One region of the Streptomyces sp. NPDC090045 genome, then DNA from elsewhere that is predicted to be linked to it. Evidence: riboswitches for the same ligand, from Rfam matches in the RefSeq annotation. Region 1 holds a riboswitch; the other holds the start of a gene.
What was found. A riboswitch is a leader RNA that binds a small molecule or an ion and turns the genes downstream of it on or off. The one in region 1 is predicted to bind guanidine.
Positions count from the first base shown of each region.

Region 1 (8,858 bases):
AAGCCGTCCCGCGTCGCTTGCCGCCGCGCACGCGCGAGGAAGTCGACGGCGTCCTGAGGACCTTCGAGGTACGGCGGTTCGGCATAGACCTCCCGGTAGACAGGCACGACCGCATCCAACTTCCCTACGACCTCGTCGAAACGTTCCATCTGCTCGAACGACACACCGCTCAACCCGGACTCCCACCCTGAGTGCACGCGCGCCCCCGACGGCTGTCCGCCGCCCTGAGGGCAAGATCATGAAGTCAACGTAGAGGACCGCCCGGCGAGCGCACCGGGCACGGTCCCCGAGCCGGGGCGGCGGACGGGCGTTCCGCGCTGCGGCCGGTCGTTGCCCAGCCCCCGGATCAACGCGAAGGTGCCCCCGGGCCGCACGTGCCGGGGGCACCCTGACGCCTCGTGCTACGGCGCGGTCACGGCCATGGCGTAGCCGAGCAGGCCCTCCTTCGAGTAAGGCCCTTCGCAGTCGGCTCTGTTGGAGACGAAGTGGTCGAAGACGGACGGGATGTAGCACCGATAGAGGGGCACCGAGCCCGGCACCGCCTTGGTGTACACGTATCCGACCGCGCCGAGGGGCTGTTGGCCCTCGCACCCCGGATCGGGGGTCAGCAGCGAGTGGTCCGCCGCCCTGCACTCGTAGAGCCGGACCGTACCGGGTGCGGGGTCCCGCAGCACCTTCCAGACCGCCTCGTGGGTGAATCCGGCCGGCAGGGGGCGTAAGGAGGCCAGGTGCCCGGCGTGGGGGAGGTAGCCGCGGACCAGGGGCGCGTAGGGGGTGGTGTGGCCCCGGGCGCCCTCCCAGGTGTGCAGGTAGCCCTCGGCGCCCTGCATGAGCTCGTCCACCACGTCCTGGCCGCCGGTCACCCGGATGTCCTCGATCCAGTCCGGTACGAGGCCGTAGTGGGTGCCGCCGCCGTCCGTGTTGACGTCCCAGACGCGCGAGCCGGTGACCTGCCGGTCGAGGACCGAGCCGCCGTCGGGGCTGCGGAAGGGGTACCGAACGGGGTTTCCGGCCGCGGCGCGGGGGCCGGGGAGCCAGGCGAAGCCGTTCATGTCGGTGCCGATGCCGTACCCGGCGCCGTACTTGGTGCGCAGGGCGGCGTGTTCGCGCGCCTCGGCGGTGAACGCGGGAGCCTCGTACATGTGGCCGGTGATGAAGCCGCCCAGGCGGTAGACGCGCTCGGTCCAGTTCTCGTCCATCCAGCCGTGCGTGGACAGGACACCGGGGTAGCGCTCGGCCTCGAGCACGCGCAGCGCCTGGTTCGCCGCCTTGACGCTCATGTGGTCGATCTCCAGCATCATGCTGCGTTTCATCATGCCCAGCACCGCGTACTCGCCCAGCGAGGTCAGGCCGCGGCGGTTGCACTGCGCTGCCTGCAAGGAGGCGTTGCCGTACTGCGGGAGTTCGACGCCTTCCGGCAGGGCGCCCCGGATCCGCGCCTCCGCCTCCGCCTGCGCTGGTGCCTGTGACGCTCCGGTGCTGCCGGTGCTGCCGGTGCTGCTGGTCTTGCTGGTGTGCTCGGCCGGCCCGGCGGTGAGCCCGAAGCCGATCGGGTTGTCGTGCTCGGGGCCGGGGCAGGGCTCCGTGCTCCAGAAGGTCCCGGTCGACAGGAACTGACCGGCGTTGATGGCCATGCCCTGGGTGCCCGAGTCGAACCGGACTCCGCACAGGGCGTTGTCGAACTTGTGGCACAGGAACATGCTGCGCACGCCCAGCCGGTGCAGTTCGTCCAGGCCGCGGTCGATGTCGGCCATGGTGCAGCGGGCGCTGTCCAGCACCTGCTTGCAGCCGAACGGTTCGGAGGTCTCCACCCCGAGGACGACGGCGAGCTTGCCCTCCTGGATGACCTTGCGCGCCTGGTCGGGCTCGGTGACGACCCGGAACCAGCCCTTGCCCGCCCCGCCGTACATGGCGTCGACGTAGGCCTGGAGTTCGTACGTCTTCTGGATCTGGAGCCTGATCGCGGTCATCTCGTCGCAGCCGCGGTCCTTGAAGAAGTACAGCGAGCAGATGACCCCGTTGGTGACCATGTCGTTCACCAGGATCCGCTGGCCGCCCCGCCAGGCCCGCTCCACCCAGGCGTAGTAGGTCTGCTGGTGGGTGGCGGAGTCATGGGCCGGCCAGTCTGCGAAGGTCGGCCAGCCGTTCGGGTCGTGCCGGCCGTCACCGCCCTTGGTGATCATGTCGAAGAGGGCGAGGACGCCGTTCGGGTAGTGCTCCGGGCAGTCCTTGAGGGCGTCCGCCGCCCCTGCAGCGGAGAAGACCTTTCCGCAGACCAGCCGTCCGCCGAAGCCCTCGTTGGACATCAAGTGGACGTGTGCGTCGACGTATCCGCGGACCCGGCCCCGGGCGTCGGTCCCGGTGAACGGCTCCCCGGTGACGTTGACCTGCGAGTCCGGGGCCGGGCGCGCCACGGGCTCCCACCACTGCGGGCCCGCAGACGCGCCGGCGGCCGAGGGGCCGAGTACCAGGGTGACCATCGCGAGGACCAGGCCGATTAACAGGTAGCGGCTTCGTCCGAAAGCTCTTCGTCGGTTCATCCCCATCCCTCCCATCTCTTTCACGAGGCGTTCATGACACTGCGGAGATGGTCATCGGGCGCCGGCCACCGGCCAGCGCGGTGGTGGGGGCCGGGCTCACCCCGAGTGGTGCTGCACCGCTCCCGCCGCATGGGCGCGGACCAGGTCCAGGTACTCCGCCGCCAGGCGGTGGCAGTCGCCGGGCCACCGAGCGGAGACGTAGTTGCCGTCCCTGACGGCGAAGCCGCGTCCGGGCCGCGCGGCGGTGTCGCGGACGGGCAGCGGAGGGCCGGCGAGGAAGTGGCGCGGATCGGCGAGGGCCGCGGTGACCTCCTGCTGCACGGTGGTGCGGTACGTGCGGTAGTAGCGCCCCAGCCAGAGACGCGTGAGGTTCCACCCCGTCAACTCCAGCAGGGAGGTGAGAGCTGTCGTCCGCCGGCCGTGGAGGACCGAGCGCCCGGTGGCGGGATCCTTGGCGCGGGCGGCGAGCAGTACGCCGTGGCAGACGGCCCCGACCGGCAGACCCTGGGTGAAGATCCGGGCGAACAGCTGCTGGGCGGTGGCGTCCTCGAGCAGCGTCCGCATGCCCGAGGCGTGGCCGCCGGGCACGAAGAGGCCCGTGATCTCGGCCGGGTCGACATCCGCGTACGATGCGGGGGCGAGGAAATGGGGGTCCTCGGTGAGGCGCCGGTAGGCGGCCAGTTCGGCGCGGCGGGTCATCAGCCAGGGCGACAGCCAGGAGAAGCCGAGGTCCGTGAGTCGGGGGTCGGCGAGCGCGACCTTCCCGCCGGGGGTTGCGAACCGCACCTCGAAGCCTGCGTCCCGCAATGCGGCCCAGGGCACCGCCGCCTCGGTCGGGTCGTAGTCGCCTGCGGGGAGCAGGAAGAGAATCACGGAGCACTCCTCTGGCGGTGGTGATCAGGGCAGCACGTTTCCCCGGCTTCCCTGGATGCTCCGGATTCCCCGGCATCCCGGCGTCCCGGCGTCCCGAGGGACCCTGATCCCCTCGGTGTCCGAAGGCCGACCTTAGGAGCCGCCCGCGGCCCCGTCATTCACTCGGGCGGCCAATGCGTTGACTTCCGAACCCTCCCCGGCGGTCGTCTCGCCGCGGCGGACGGTATTGACGGGGGTGGTGTGCCCGCATTGACTGGCGGCCGTGTCCACCCCCGAGTCGCCCTCCGTCACCGCGTCGTACGCCCTCGCCGTCCTGAGCGCGACGGGAAAGGGCAAGGGCGGGCCGTCCGGTTCCTGGGCCCTGCCCACGGACCGGCTGGAGTACGGAGAGATGCGCGCCCTGTGGGACGAGGTGCTCGACGCCCGGGACGCCGGCCCGCACACCGGGCTCCTCGTGGGCGACCGGATCCGGCCCGAAGGCCTGCACATCCTGGGCCACCTCGTCCTCACCTGCGCCAGCCTCGCGGACGCGGCGCTGGCCGCCGAGCGCTACCACCCCCTGGTGAGCCAGGCGGGCACGGTGACCCTGCGCCGTCGCGGCGGCATCGGCTGGATCTGCTACCGGCCGACCGTCGGCCCGGCCGCCATGCGCCCCCAACAGGTGGAGGCGGTCGTCAGCAGCATGGTGCGGGCAGCCCGCTGGATCGCCGGCGACGCCTGGGCGCCCCTGGCCGTGTCGTTCGCCCACCCCCGCGCGGGCTCGGCCGAGCCCTACACCCGTGTCCTCGGCTGCCCCGTCACCTTCGACGCCCCGGAGAACGCGATCACGGTCGCCGGCGAGGACCTCGACAGGCGCCGGCCCCTCTACGATCCCGCGCTCAACGCCCTGCACCGGGCCTACGCCGACCGACTCCTGCACCAGCTGTCCGCAGCCGCCGCCGCGACCGTGGCCGAGCGCGTACGGCAGTGGCTGGAGCGGGCCGCGCTCGAGGACGCGGGCCCCGAAGGCCCCGCCAAGGAGCTCAACCTCAGCGTCCGAACCCTGCGCCGGGCCCTGCACGCCGAGGGCACGTCATGGCGGGCGCTCCTCGACACCGCCCGCCACGGCCGGGCCAGGCGACTGCTGGAGACCACGGTCCTGCCGCTGGACCGGATCGCTCCCCTCGTCGGTCTGAGCGGCGCGACGGCCCTGGTCCGGGCCTTCACCCGGTGGGAGGGCATGCCGCCCGGGGCCTACCGCAGCCGGTACCGGCCACCCAAGTCCAGCGGGTGAGGAAGTTCACCGCGTCCGAGGCCCCGGCCAGCTGTCACCGTTGCTAGATTGTCCGGCGGCCGGATCCAAGGCCCCGGACGAGATGCGCCGTACCCGGTTACGCACGACGACGCGCGAGGTGCTGCACGAGCAGCGCCGTCCGCTGTCCGCACCCGGGCAGCGTCCGCGTCGAGCAGGATGGGCCGAACCCATGACCGTGCCACTCACCCGCAGCCTGTACCGGACCACCGCACATGCCGCCGGGGGCCGTACCGGATCCGTCCGCACGGACGACGGGCGCCTGGACGTCCGCCTCGCCCCGCCGCGCAAGAAGGTACCCGGCACCACCAACCCCGAGCAGCTGTTCGCGGCCGGCTTCGCCGCCTGCTTCACCTCCGCACTCGCGGAGGTCGCCGCCGAGTTCGGGGCGGATGCCTCCGCCGCGCACGTGGCCTGCGAAGTGCAGCTCGGCACTACGGACACGCCCGCGGGCTACGGCCTCGCGGTGGCCCTCACGGTCAGCCTGCCCGGGTGGCGGGCGGCGGACCTCGAGCCCCTGCTGCACCGGGCGGACGCGGTCTGCCCGTACGCGCAGGCGGTACGCGGCAACGTACCGCTGACGCTCCTGGCCGTGGACGACCCCGCCACCGATGACCGGTCCTGAGCCGGTGCCGGTGGACGGCGTCCCGGTACCCGATCACGGCGCCTGGCTGCGGCGCGGCATCAGCCGCAACGGCGGACCCCTGGTGGAGGACCGGGAAGTGGTGTGGCTGCAGGCGGGGTCGTACTACGCCGACAGCCGGGGCTTCGCCGGTACGACGTCCTTCGACGGCTCCCAGGTGCACTTCCACCACCTCACCGGCGAGCCCGGCGAGGACACCGGCACCTTCCGGTGGGAGGGGACGAACCTCGTCGAGCGGGGCACCAACCCGGACGGCAGCACCTTCCTGGAGATCTGGACCCCGCTCCCCGCCGCAGCCGGCGCCACAGGCTCCTGGTCCGGCCCGGACCACCACGTGGTGCGCGTCGGCCGGCACGTCGTGCACGTCGATTCCCGCGCGGGGACGTACTGGCGCCTGTGACCTCCCCGCGGTGGGGGTGCGGCGACCGCCATGAGCGGCATTGCCGGTGCCCACACCTGCTGAGCTGGGCCGGTGGCTGAACGGTCAGGCAAGCGCAGTCCCGGATGGCGATGTCACGTGTCACGCCTCTCTGCCGAGAAAGTCGAGGAGGATCTGGCGGCTGGTCTGGGAGGTGAGGCTGCCGTAGACGTCGTCGAAGGCGTGCTCGGCGAAGGGCAGTTCCTTCACCGTGCTGTCGACGCCATGCGCCCGGAGCGAGGCGCCGAACTCCCTGATGGTTTCGGAGCGGGCGCTGCGGTCACGGTCTCCCACGACGAGCAGGGTGCGCTGCAGGCCCTTCTGAATGTCGGTGGTGGGGGAGACCTCGCGGTAGCGCTCGGGGTATTGGGCAGGTGTGCCGCCGGTGAAGAGTTCCGCGGCTTCACGGGTGCCGGCGATGTCGTCCTTCCACATGGTGCTGACGTCGGTGCCGGGGTAGAAGCCCACGACGGAGTACGGGGGCTTGGGGGTGGCGGTACTGGTGGTACCGCCGGTGGCCTGCAGGGTGCCGTTCTGGAGGCGGTAGGCGGTGTTCATGGCGAGCGTGCCGCCGGCCGACATCCCGCCCAGTGAGATGCGCGAGGTGTCGATGCCGTACTGATCGGCGTGGTCCTGCACCCAGCCAAGGGCGGTCATGAGGTCTTGCGGTGCCTTGCCCCACGTGGGGCGGCCGGGGGAGGCCAGGCTGTAGTCGACGGCTATCACGGCCACACCGTGGTCCGCCAGCCAACGGCCGGTGCCCCGCAGGTCGCTCTTGTCGAAGGTGTGGAAGCCTCCGGCATGAGCGAGCACTATGGCCGGCACCCTGCGGCCCTGGCTCTTCTTGGCCAGGTATATGTCCGCTTCGAGTGACTCGCCGTCACGGGTGGCATAGATCTGCGTCATATCCGGCGTGGCGCCGCCCGGGTAGGCGAGCTGGGTGAATACCTGGCTGAAGGAGACCTTCGTACCGGCGTCGCGTGCGGCGGCGAACTGGATGCCGCTGATGACCAGTGCGGCGATGGCCGACAGAGCGGTCACCGCGGTGAGGATGCGACCCCAGCGCACCAGGCCGCTACGCCACGCCAGCATTCCCAGAGCCACACCGGTCAGGGCGAGGATCGCCAGGTGGAAGGGGTACTGTCCGCCGATGACCGGCCCGATCACGCCGGCCTTGGGTATGGCCGGAACGTATGCGCCCAGCACGATCGCGGCCGTCAGGAAGGCCAAGACGGAGGCGATCAAGGCGACAACGACACGGAGAAACCTCCTGGTCCTGCCAGGAGAAGTAGCCTGCGAGGCAGGTGCCGGGCGTTGGGTTACGGACATGGTTGCGTTCCTTGAGAGTGCGGAGTGCGGGAGGCGGATCTGCTCCCGGACGGACATCACAAGGTTCGCTTTCAGGGCCGGTGACCCGCGTCCCCCGGAGGGGCCAACCTGCGGCGTAGCTCTCCAGGGCTACGCCCGAGACATGAGGAACGACCGCACGAGAGATCCCAAGCCCTGCTGCGGGACGCGACGGGCCAACTGCCAGCAGGCACTGCCGCATGCGGCTGCTGGCCGGGGCCGCCCAGAGGCTGGGAGCGGTAGAGGTACGCCGGTCTACGGGGTGCTTCGCAGCGAGGGTGTCCGGCGGGCAGCGTTGCCGGGCGTGACCAGGCCGGTTTCGTAGGCGAAGACGGCGGCCTGGGTGCGGTCGCGCAGCTGCAGCTTTCGCAGGATGCGGCCCACATGGGTCTTGACCGTCTCCTCGGCGACGACCAGCACATGGGCGATCTCCGCGTTGGAGAGGCCCTGTGCCACCTGTGCGAGAACTTCGGTCTCGCGGTCGGTGAGGGCGTCGATGCGCACCCCGGTCGGCGGCTTGGCGCCGGGACTCACGCGGGAGAACTCCGCGACGAGTCGCATGGTGATGTCGGGCGCGAGCAGCGCCTCGCCCCGGGCCACCACCCTTACGGCCTCCGCGAGCTGGCTGCCCGAGGCGTCCTTGAGCAGGAAACCGGAGGCCCCGGCGCGCAGGGCCTCGTAGACGTACTCGTCAAGGTCGAAGGTGGTCAGGATGAGGATCTTCGTTGCCGTTCCGGGGGTGGACGTAATCTGACGGGTGGCCTCGATGCCGTCGAGACCGGGCATCCGAATGTCCATCACGATCACGTCGGGTGCCAGTTCCTCGGACCTGGCGACGGCCTGCGTACCGTCCTCGACGGTGGCAACGACCTCGATGTCGGGCTGGGCGCCGAGCAGGACGGAGAAGGCTTCCCGGACCATGGCCTGGTCGTCGGCGATGAGCACGCGGATGGTCATGCGTGGATCTCCTTGCCGGCAGCGCGCGAAGGAGAGGCGGGCAGGGCCGCGCTGACCTCGTAACCGCCGTCGGGGGTGGGGCCACATGCGAAATCGCCGCCGAGCATGGCGGCGCGCTCCCGCATCCCAATGACGCCGTGCCCGGAACCAGGTATGGGGGCAGCGGAGAGCGTGGCAGGACCGTTGACGACCCTCAGACACAACGCATCGCGAGCGTAGGTGAGTTCGATGCTGGTCTCGGCGCCGGGGGCATGGCGCAGAACGTTGCTGAGGGCTTCCTGGATGATGCGGTAGGCCGACAGCTCCACGCCCGGGGGCAGATGGCGGGCAGTGCCCTCGGTCCGGGTGGTGGTGTGCAGGCCGGCAGCTCGCACGTTGCCGAGCAGCCCATCGAGCTGCGCCAGCGAGGGCTGCGGGCTGGTGCCGGTCGCACTGCCGCCGGGGCCGTTCGATCGCAGAAGGCCGAGCATGCGGCGCAGTTCGGCCAGCCCTTCCAGCGCGTTCGCGCGGATCGACGCCAGCTCGGTGACCAGTTCTGGTGGGGGAGTCTGGACCCGGTAGGGCGCGGCATCGGCTTGGATGGAGATGAGTGACAGGTGATGGGCCACGACGTCATGCAGCTCGCGGGCGATCCGAGTGCGCTCTTCCAGGACAGTGCGCAGCGCCCGTTCCCGGGCCGTGGCGGCGATTTGCTCGGTGAGGCGGGCATGGTCCTCGCGACGGCCGCGTACCACGGCTCCGATGAGCACGGCCAGAGCGAACAGCGCGAGGGCCCCGGTGATCATCTTC
Region 1 is NZ_JBIVFA010000023.1:14,984-23,841, reverse strand. Features, by position in the region: gene ACIPYQ_RS38050 (GNAT family N-acetyltransferase) at 1-164, opposite strand, end outside; gene ACIPYQ_RS38045 (hypothetical protein) at 402-2,540, opposite strand; gene ACIPYQ_RS38040 (type 1 glutamine amidotransferase domain-containing protein) at 2,637-3,413, opposite strand; gene ACIPYQ_RS38035 (AraC family transcriptional regulator ligand-binding domain-containing protein) at 3,676-4,686, shown strand; guanidine-III (ykkC-III) riboswitch at 4,741-4,802, shown strand; gene ACIPYQ_RS38030 (Ohr family peroxiredoxin) at 4,877-5,329, shown strand; gene ACIPYQ_RS38025 (hypothetical protein) at 5,316-5,747, shown strand; gene ACIPYQ_RS38020 (alpha/beta hydrolase) at 5,868-7,010, opposite strand; gene ACIPYQ_RS38015 (response regulator) at 7,368-8,069, opposite strand; gene ACIPYQ_RS38010 (sensor histidine kinase) at 8,066-8,858, opposite strand, start outside.

Region 2 (8,858 bases), on a different contig from region 1:
CGGGAGTTGTATGGGGCGGCCCTGGACGCGTCCCTGAGATCGACCCCGGTTTTCCCCTGAGCGAGCCGACGGATCAGCCGATGCCGGCCATGCGGCCGAGGAGTCAGCCGCGGCCCGCGTACATGCGCGCGATCACGTCCTCGATGTCCGGCTCCCGCACCGACAGGTCCACCAGCGGGTACTCCGCCGCCACCGCCGCCACCAGCGGGGCCGCCGACGTCCCCGCCGGGAAGGCCAGCCACTGCCGCGGCCCCTCCACCTTCACCACCCGCGCCCCCGCGACCTCGATCGGCGCGAGTTCCCGCTCCAGGTCCACCACCAGGGTCCGCTCGCTCTCCCCCGAGCCCGCCGAGCCCGCCGCGTGCAGACCCTCCAGCGCCCCGTCGTACATCAGCCGCCCGTGGTCGATCACCATCACCCGCTCGCACAGCTGCTCGATGTCCTGGAGGTCGTGCGTGGTCAGCAGGACCGTCGTCCCGAGCTCCTCGTTCAACTGCCGCAGGAAGCCCCGTACCTTCGCCTTGCTCACCACGTCGAGCCCGATCGTCGGCTCGTCCAGGTACAGCACCTCCGGATCGTGCAGCAGCGCCGCCGCGATGTCCCCGCGCATCCGCTGCCCGAGCGACAGCTGCCGTACCGGTACGTCGAGCAGCTCGGCCAGGTCCAGCCGGTCCACGCAGCGCTCCATGTTCTCCGCGAACCGGGCCGCCGGGATCCGGTACATCCGCCGCATCAGCCCGTACGAGTCCTTCAGCGGCAGGTCCCACCACAGCGTGGTGCGCTGCCCGAAGACCACCCCGATCCGGTGCGCGAGGCGCATCCGCTCCCGCGACGGGTCGATGCCCGCGACCCGCAGCCGGCCGCCGCTCGGGGTCAGGATGCCGGTCAGCATCTTGATCGTGGTCGACTTGCCTGCGCCGTTGGGCCCGATGTAGCCGACCATCTCGCCCCGGGCGACCTCGAAGCTGATCCCGTCCACCGCCCGCACCTGGCGTTTCTCCCGGCGCATCAGGCTCACCCGGCGCCGTACGTCGAAGACCTTCTCGACCCCGTCCAGCGAGATCAGCGCATCCGTGTCGGCCACAGCTAGCTCCCCGTGCTTCGGTACGAACGGACTCCCGCGCGCCACGCCAGCGACGCGGGCAGGAACACCACGAAGGCCACCAGCGGGCTCAGGTACGCGACCCACCCCGGCAGTCCCAGCGGATCGGGCCGCCCCAGCACGTACAGCGCGGGCAGCCAGTTGACGAAGGCGAGCGGCACGATGAAGGTGACCCCGCGCAGCAGGTCCTTCCCGAAGACGGTGGGCGGGTACTGCAGCATCGTGCAGCCGCCGTAGGTGAAGGAGTTCTGCACCTCCGCCGCGTCCCCGGCGATGAACTGGAAGGCCGCCCCGGTCACCATCACCGCCGCGAAGATCGCCGCCCCAGCCACGATCATCACGGGCACCATCAGCACCTTCCCGGCCGTCCAGTCCACGTCCAGCGTCCAGACCGCCCAGCCCAGCACCCCGAGCCCCTGCAGGACCCGCCCCAGCCGGCGCAGCGCGAACCGGTCCGCCGCCACCTGCGCGAGCACCGGAACCGGACGCACCAGCATCGTGTCCAGCGAACCGTCCCGGATGCGGGCGCCGATCCGGTCGGTGTTCCCCATCAGCAGGTCCGCCAGGCCGAGGGAGGCCGAGCAGGACCCGTACAGGAGGGCGATCTCGGGCAGCGTGAAGCCGCCGAGGGCGTCCACGTGGGAGAACATGATGAAGATCGCGACGAAGTCGAGGAGGGTGATCGCCGCGTTCCCGAAGGCGGCGAGCGCGAAGGACGCCCGGTACGTCATCGTCGACCGGATCCACATCGTCACGATCAGCCCGTAGCCGCGCAGCCCCTCACGGGCCTCCCGCACCCGGTCGCGGCCGCCGCGCGGACCCGCCCCCAGCGCCGTCAACTCCCGTCCCGGCACCGCCTCGACGGTCCCGGCCGCCACGGTCCCCGCCGCCTCCACCGCCTCAGCCTCAGCCTCAGCCTCAGCCTCAGCCTCAGCCACCCTGGACCACCACCTTCCGCGTCGCCGCCGACTGCAGCAGCCGTCCGGCGCCCAGCAGTACGAGCGCCCATCCGGCCTGGAAGCCCAGCGCCTCGGCCGCGCCCCCGGCCCCCGCGTGCTTGCCCAGCAGGACGTCCATCGGAACCTGCAGCATCGCCGCCCACGGCAGGACCCGCACGAACTCGCCGAAGGCGCCCGGGAAGACGGTCAGCGGCAGCAGCATCCCGGAGAAGAAGATCGAGACGACGGTGGCCATCATGTTGATCCCGGACCCGTCCATCAGCCAGAAGGCCAGCAGCCCCAGCAGGTAGCGCAGGGCGAAACTCACCACCAGCCCGAGCGTGACGGAGAGCAGGAACAGCAGCCAGCGCAGCGGATCGGCGGGCAGCGCCAACTGGAACGCCAGCGCCCCCGCCACCAGCGGGACCAGCCCGCGCCCAAGCAGCTGGAAGCCCGCCCGGCCCATGTCGGCCGCGAGCCACCACATCTGGAGGTCCGCCGGCCGGTACAGGTCGACGGCGATGTCGCCCGTGCGCACCCGCTCCTGGATCTCCTCCTGGAAGCCGCCGCCGATCAACGCCCCTGCGGCGAGCAGCGACTGGCTCACCCACACGAAGGTCAGGGCCTGTGCCTGGTCGTAGCCGCCGAGCCCCGGACGCTCGTCCCACAGCGCGATGTACGTGTAGGCGACGATGAAACCGAACGTGGTGTTGGTGAAGACCCCGGCCGCGGTCGCCGTCCCGTAGGTGGCGTACCGCCTGAACCCCCCTGCCGCGACCGCCAGGTAGAGACGCACTCTCCGGCGCACCGTATCCCTCCGTTTTCCACGTCGTTCCTACGTCGGCCAAAGCGCGCGAGCTTAGTGCGGAGGGGCGATCCACGCGACCGATTTACGCCCGTCCGGAGCGGAAACACCGGCCATCGGGTAGACACCATGAGGTACAGAAGTGGATATTTTGAACGGCGTCGAGGAGTCCTGGAGATGAGCGACCAGTCACCACCCCCGGGCTGGACCCCTCGCGACCCGGACACCCCGCCCGAAGCACGGCAACCACGGGCGAACCAGGGGCCCCGCCGACCACCCGGTGAACGGCAGCCGGGGGACCGGCCGCAGCCCCGGCCGCAGCCGCAACCCGGCCCGCCCGCACCGGGGAAGGGGCCCCGCCGGAAGCGGACCGGCTGGCGCCGCCTCATCCCCACCTGGCGCATGGTCCTGGGCGCCGTCCTGCTCCTGGCCCTGCTCGTCGGCGGCGCCCTCATGGCCGGCTACCTGCTGGTCGACATCCCGCCGGCCAACGCCGCCGCCACCGCCCAGTCCAACGTCTATCTCTATTCCGACGGTTCCCAGATCGCCCGCGACGGCGAGGTCAACCGCGTCAACGTGCCGCTCTCCCAGATCCCGCGGACCGTGCAGGAGTCCGTACTGGCCGCCGAGGACCGGGACTTCTACTCCGAACGGGCGGTGGACCCCAAGGCGATGCTCCGCGCCGCCTGGAACACCGCGACCGGCAAGGGCACCCAGTCCGGCTCCACCATCACCCAGCAGTACGTCAAGAACTACTACCTGGGCCAGGAACAGACGATCAAACGCAAGGTCAAAGAGTTCTTCATCGCGATCAAACTCGGCCGCGAAAAGTCGAAGGACTACATCCTCGAGGGCTACCTGAACACCAGCTACTTCGGCCGCAACGCCTACGGCATCCAGGCCGCAGCCCAGGCCTACTACGGCAAGGACGTCAGCAACCTCACCACCGCCGAGGGCGCCTACCTCGCCACCCTCCTCAACTCCCCCAGCGCCTTCGACGTGGTCGCCCACCCCCAGAGCCGCCCCCGCGCCCTCGCCCGCTGGAACTACGTACTCGACGGCATGGTCAAGAAGGGCTGGCTGTCCGAGACCGAGCGCGCCGCGACGCAGTTCCCCGAGCCCGGCAAGGTCCGCGCGGCCGCCGGCCTGTCCGGCCAGCGCGGCTACCTGGTGGAGGCGATCAAGGACTACATCGTCGAGAACAAGATCCTCGACGACAAGACCCTCGCCGAGGGCGGCTACCGGATCACCTCCACCATCGACAAGCGCCGCCAGAACGCCTTCGTCGACGCCGTCGACGAACAGATGGTCGGCAAGCTCGACCCCGAAACGCGCAAGGCGGACCGGCTGGTGCGGGCCGGCGGGGTCTCCATCGACCCGGCCACCGGCAAGGTCGTCGCCATGTACGGCGGCATCGACTACACCAAGCAGTACGTCAACAACGCGACCCGGCACGACTACCAGGTCGCCTCCACCTTCAAGCCGTTCGTGTTCGCCTCCGCCGTCGAGAACGACTCCCGCACCCAGGACGGCCGCCGGATCACCCCGAACACCGTCTACAACGGCGACAACAGGCGCCCGGTCGTCGGCGGCCGGATCCGCTTCAACCCCGAGAACGAGGGCCAGGTCTCGTACGGGAACATCACCGTCAACACCGCCACCGACCTCTCCGTCAACGCCGTGTACGCACAGATGGTGGTCGACGTCGGCACCGGCAAGGTCAAGCGGACCGCCATCGACCTCGGCATCCCCGAGAACACCCCCAACTTCGTTCCGGGACCCGCCATGGCGCTCGGCACGATGCAGGCCAGCGTCCTGGACATGGCGCAGGCCTACACGACCCTCGCCGACCACGGCCGCCGCACCCCGTACACCTTCCTGGAGAAGATCACCAAGGGCGGCGACACGATCGGCCTGCCCGAGCGCACCCCCGTCCAGGCCATCAGCCGCGAGGCCGCCGACACCACCACCTCCATGCTGGTCAGCGTCGTGGACAACGGCACCGGTTCGGCGGCTCTCGCCGCCGGCCACCCGGCCGCCGGCAAGACCGGCACCGGCGAACTGGACCGCTCGGCCTGGTTCGCGGCCTACACCCCGAACCTCGTCACGGTCGTCTCGATGATGGGCCAGGACCCGGACACCGGAACCCTGCAGTCGCTCTACGGGGCCCTCGGCGAACCCCGTATTGGCGGTGGCGGCTATCCGGCCCGGATCTGGGCCGCGTACACGAAGACCGCCCTGGAGGGCACCGACCCCGTCGACTTCGACCTGGAACTCCAGCCGGGCGCGGCGCAGCCCCCGCCACCCTCCCCGGAATTCAACCCTCCGCAGGAGACGCCGGACGACGAGCTCACGCCCACGCCCCCGGTACGGCCGAGCCCGCCGACGGGCGGACAGACCGAGGGCGGCCGCGACAACGGCGGCCAGAACCAAGGGGGTCAGAACAACGGCGGCCAGAACCAGGGAGGACAGAACAACGGCGGTCAGGACAACGGAGGCCAGAGCCAGGGCGGTCAGGACAACGGGGGCCAGACGCAGGGCGGTCAGGACAACGGCGGCACCAGCCAGGGCACCCAGGGCACCCAGGGGGCGACGGGTACCCAGGGCGCCGACGGCGGGCCGGCCGATGGCCTGCGCCCTCCGCCGTCGGCGTTCCTCGAATGATCGCCGACCCGGGGGGTCAGTGACCGGAGGTCACCTTCAGCCCCACCACGGCGACCAGCAGCAGACAGATGAAGAAGATCCGGGAGGCGGTGACGGGCTCGCCCAGCACCGCCATGCCGAGCACGGCCGCGCCGGCGGCGCCGATGCCCACCCACACCCCGTACGCGGTACCGATGGGCAGGGTCTTCGCGGCGTAGGACAGCAGCACCATGCTGGCGACGATCCCGGCGCCCGTGAACACGCTGGGCCAGAGCCGGGTGAAGCCCTCGGTGAATTTCATGCCGATCGACCAGCCGACTTCGATCACACCGGCGACGACAAGAAGAACCCAGGCCATGACGGCACCTCCGAGACATCGAGCGATACGGGGTGCGTCGTCTTGTCGTACCCGGTACGGCGCGTCTCGTCGGGTTCTCCTCCACCGTAGCAAAGGGCAGCGAAAAGGGCCGGTGACAAAGGCCACCAGCCCTTTTCGGCTCAGCTCAGCTCGGTATCGCGCGCACGCTCACAGGTACAGGCCGGTGGAGTCCTCCGACCCCTCCAGCCGCTCGGCGGCCACGGCGTGCAGGTCCCGCTCGCGCATCAGCACGTACGTCGCGCCCCGCACCTCGACCTCGGCCCGGTCCTCGGGGTCGTACAGGACCCGGTCCCCGGGCTCGACCGTCCGTACGTTCTGCCCGACCGCGACCACCTCGGCCCAGGCCAGCCGCTTGCCCACCGCGGCCGTCGCCGGAATCAGGATGCCGCCGCCCGAGCGCCGCTCGCCCTCCGGCAGGTCGGACTTCACGAGCACGCGGTCGTGCAGCATGCGGATGGGCAGCTTGTCGTGGGTGGTGTTCTCGCTCACGACCCGAACCTACCTGCCCGCGCCCGTCCCGTGCCGCTCAGGGTCACGCGCGCCTGCGTCGTGCCGACAGGACAAGCACACCGACGAGGCCCACCGCGAGCAGGGCGACCGGCACGATCCGCTCGGGGCGCGGAGTCCCGTCGTCGTGGCGCAGGCTGTCCCGCAGATCCGTCACGACACGGTTCACCGTGGCGAAGGCCCGCCCGGCCGTGTGGTCGACGGTCGAGGCGACCTTGGCCCGCGCATCCCCGATGATCGTCTTCGGGTGCACGCGCACGCCGATCTCGTCGAGCGTCTCGGCGAGCTGCTCGCGGCGGCGGACGATGTCCGCCTCGATCTGTGCGGGAGTCCTGGCTTCGGGCACCGCGCTGCCTCCGTCGTCGTGGTCGGGTGGGGGGGTAGTCCCCGGTGAACAGTCTGTCAGCTTAGTCTCGAGACGTACCGATCCCCTCTTGAGGAGACTGTCCAGATGAGCGAGCGACTTCAGCCGGGCGACACCGCCCCCGCCTTCACCCTGCCCGACGCGGACGGCAACGAGGTCTCGCTCGCCGACCACAAGGGCCGCAAGGTGATCGTCTACTTCTACCCGGCCGCCCTGACCCCGGGCTGCACCAAGCAGGCCTGCGACTTCACGGACAATCTGGACGCCCTGGCCACGGCCGGCTACGACGTCATCGGCGTCTCCCCGGACAAGCCGGAGAAGCTGGCGAAGTTCCGCGAGAAGGAGAACCTGAAGGTCACCCTGGTCGGCGACCCGGAGAAGGAGACCCTGACGGCGTACGGCGCGTACGGCGAGAAGAAGCTGTACGGCAAGACGGTCACCGGGGTCATCCGCTCCACGGTGGTCGTCGACGAGGCGGGCAAGGTCGAGCACGCCTTCTACAACGTCAAGGCCACGGGCCACGTAGCCAAGATCATCAAGGACCTGAACATCTGACCCACCCGCGCCCGACGCAGCGGCCCGCCTCGAATCCGGGGCGGGCCGCTCCGCTTATCGGACGAAACCGGCCGTAACCGCCCGACCATCGGTCCGTTAGTCCGTACGAGGCCCGCACGCGCGGCCGAGGACGAGGGGGCAACGATGGCGGTCAGGTACACGCGGGAGCTGCTGGAAGAGGCAGCCCGCCAGACGAACAACTGGGACGACGCAGTCCAATGGTGTGGCGGCACCCCGAGCCCCGGCAGCAGGCGCTATCTGCGGGCGAAGATGCGGGAGGCCGGGGTCGACTGTTCTCATTTCCCGACGAAGTGGGCACGACACACGGAAGAGCGGCTCAGGGAGCTGGTGGCCGAGTCCGCATCCATCGCGGAGGTGGTCACCCGCCTCGGCATCAGCAACGTCGGGGGCAACCAGACCCACATCGCCCGCCGAGTCGCGACTCTCGGGATCGACACATCGCATTTCGGGGCTTCTCGGAGCCCTCGCCCAAGGGGAGCGCTGGGGCCGACGCTCTCGCTCAGGCAGCCACAGGACGGCAGGGTCCCGGGCGAACGGTTGCGGCGACAGCTGCTGAAGGCCGGCGTCCCGGATGAGTGCGCCGAGTGCGGCATCGGGGACGTCTGGCGCGGCCGCAGACTCGTCCTTGAGATCGATCACGTCAACGGCGACCGGCTGGACAACCGCCGGGGGAACCTGCGCTATTTGTGCCCCTCGTGCCACAGCCAGACTCCGACCTTCGCCAAGCCGTCGGGCAAGGCCATCCCTTCGCAACGAACTGCCGTCGACGACCAGTAAGGTGTTCGCACGGGTCCGTACCCCAGCTGGCCAGAGGGCGCCGGTTTAGGTCCGGTGTGTCGTGGGTTCGAGTCCCACCGGGCCCACGACGAACGGGCGGTGCTCCTCTCACGAGGAACACCGCCCGTCGGCGTATCCGCCCGTCAGGTCAGGAGGGCGCGGACGAACGGGACCAGGGCGCGGAAGGCCTGGCCTCGGTGGGAGATGGCGTTCTTTTCGGCCGGGGTGAGTTCCGCGCAGGTGCGGGAGTCGCCCAGGGGCTGGAGGATCGGGTCGTAGCCGAAGCCGCCCGTGCCGGACGGGGTGTGGCGGAGGGTGCCCAGGAGGCGGCCTTCGACGACGCGTTCCGTGCCGTCGGGGAGGGCGAGGGCGGCCGCGCAGAAGAAGTGCGCGCCGCGGTGCTCGTCCGCGATGTCCCCGAGCTGGGCCAGCAGGAGGTCGAGGTTGGCCTTGTCGTCTCCGTGCGTGCCGGCCCAGCGGGCCGAGAAGATGCCGGGGGCTCCGTTCAGGACGTCCACGCAGAGGCCGGAGTCGTCGGCGACCGCCGGGAGGCCGGTGGCCTGTGCGAGCGCGTGCGCCTTGAGGAGGGCGTTCTCGGCGAAGGTGACCCCGGTCTCCTTGACGTCCGGGATCTCCGGGTACGCGTCCGCGCCGACCAGCTCGTGCGGCAGGCCGGCTTCGGACAGGATGGCGTGGAGTTCGGAGACTTTGCCCGCGTTGCGGGTGGCCAGGATCAGGCGGCTGGGCGTCGAGGTCATGCGCCCATT
Region 2 is NZ_JBIVFA010000001.1:122,130-130,987, reverse strand. Features, by position in the region: gene ACIPYQ_RS00585 (ATP-binding cassette domain-containing protein) at 104-1,084, opposite strand; gene ACIPYQ_RS00580 (ABC transporter permease) at 1,087-1,998, opposite strand; gene ACIPYQ_RS00575 (ABC transporter permease) at 2,033-2,836, opposite strand; gene ACIPYQ_RS00570 (transglycosylase domain-containing protein) at 3,023-5,509, shown strand; gene ACIPYQ_RS00565 (multidrug efflux SMR transporter) at 5,526-5,846, opposite strand; guanidine-III (ykkC-III) riboswitch at 5,878-5,947, opposite strand; gene ACIPYQ_RS00560 (co-chaperone GroES) at 6,015-6,356, opposite strand; gene ACIPYQ_RS00555 (DUF3618 domain-containing protein) at 6,400-6,720, opposite strand; gene bcp (thioredoxin-dependent thiol peroxidase) at 6,826-7,293, shown strand; gene ACIPYQ_RS00545 (HNH endonuclease) at 7,438-8,091, shown strand; tRNA gene ACIPYQ_RS00540 (tRNA-Leu) at 8,103-8,177, shown strand; gene rdgB (RdgB/HAM1 family non-canonical purine NTP pyrophosphatase) at 8,235-8,849, opposite strand; gene ACIPYQ_RS00530 (hypothetical protein) at 8,857-8,858, opposite strand, start outside.
Region 2: linked by a shared signal. The riboswitch ahead of ACIPYQ_RS00565 (multidrug efflux SMR transporter) and the one ahead of ACIPYQ_RS38030 (Ohr family peroxiredoxin) in region 1 are both predicted to bind guanidine.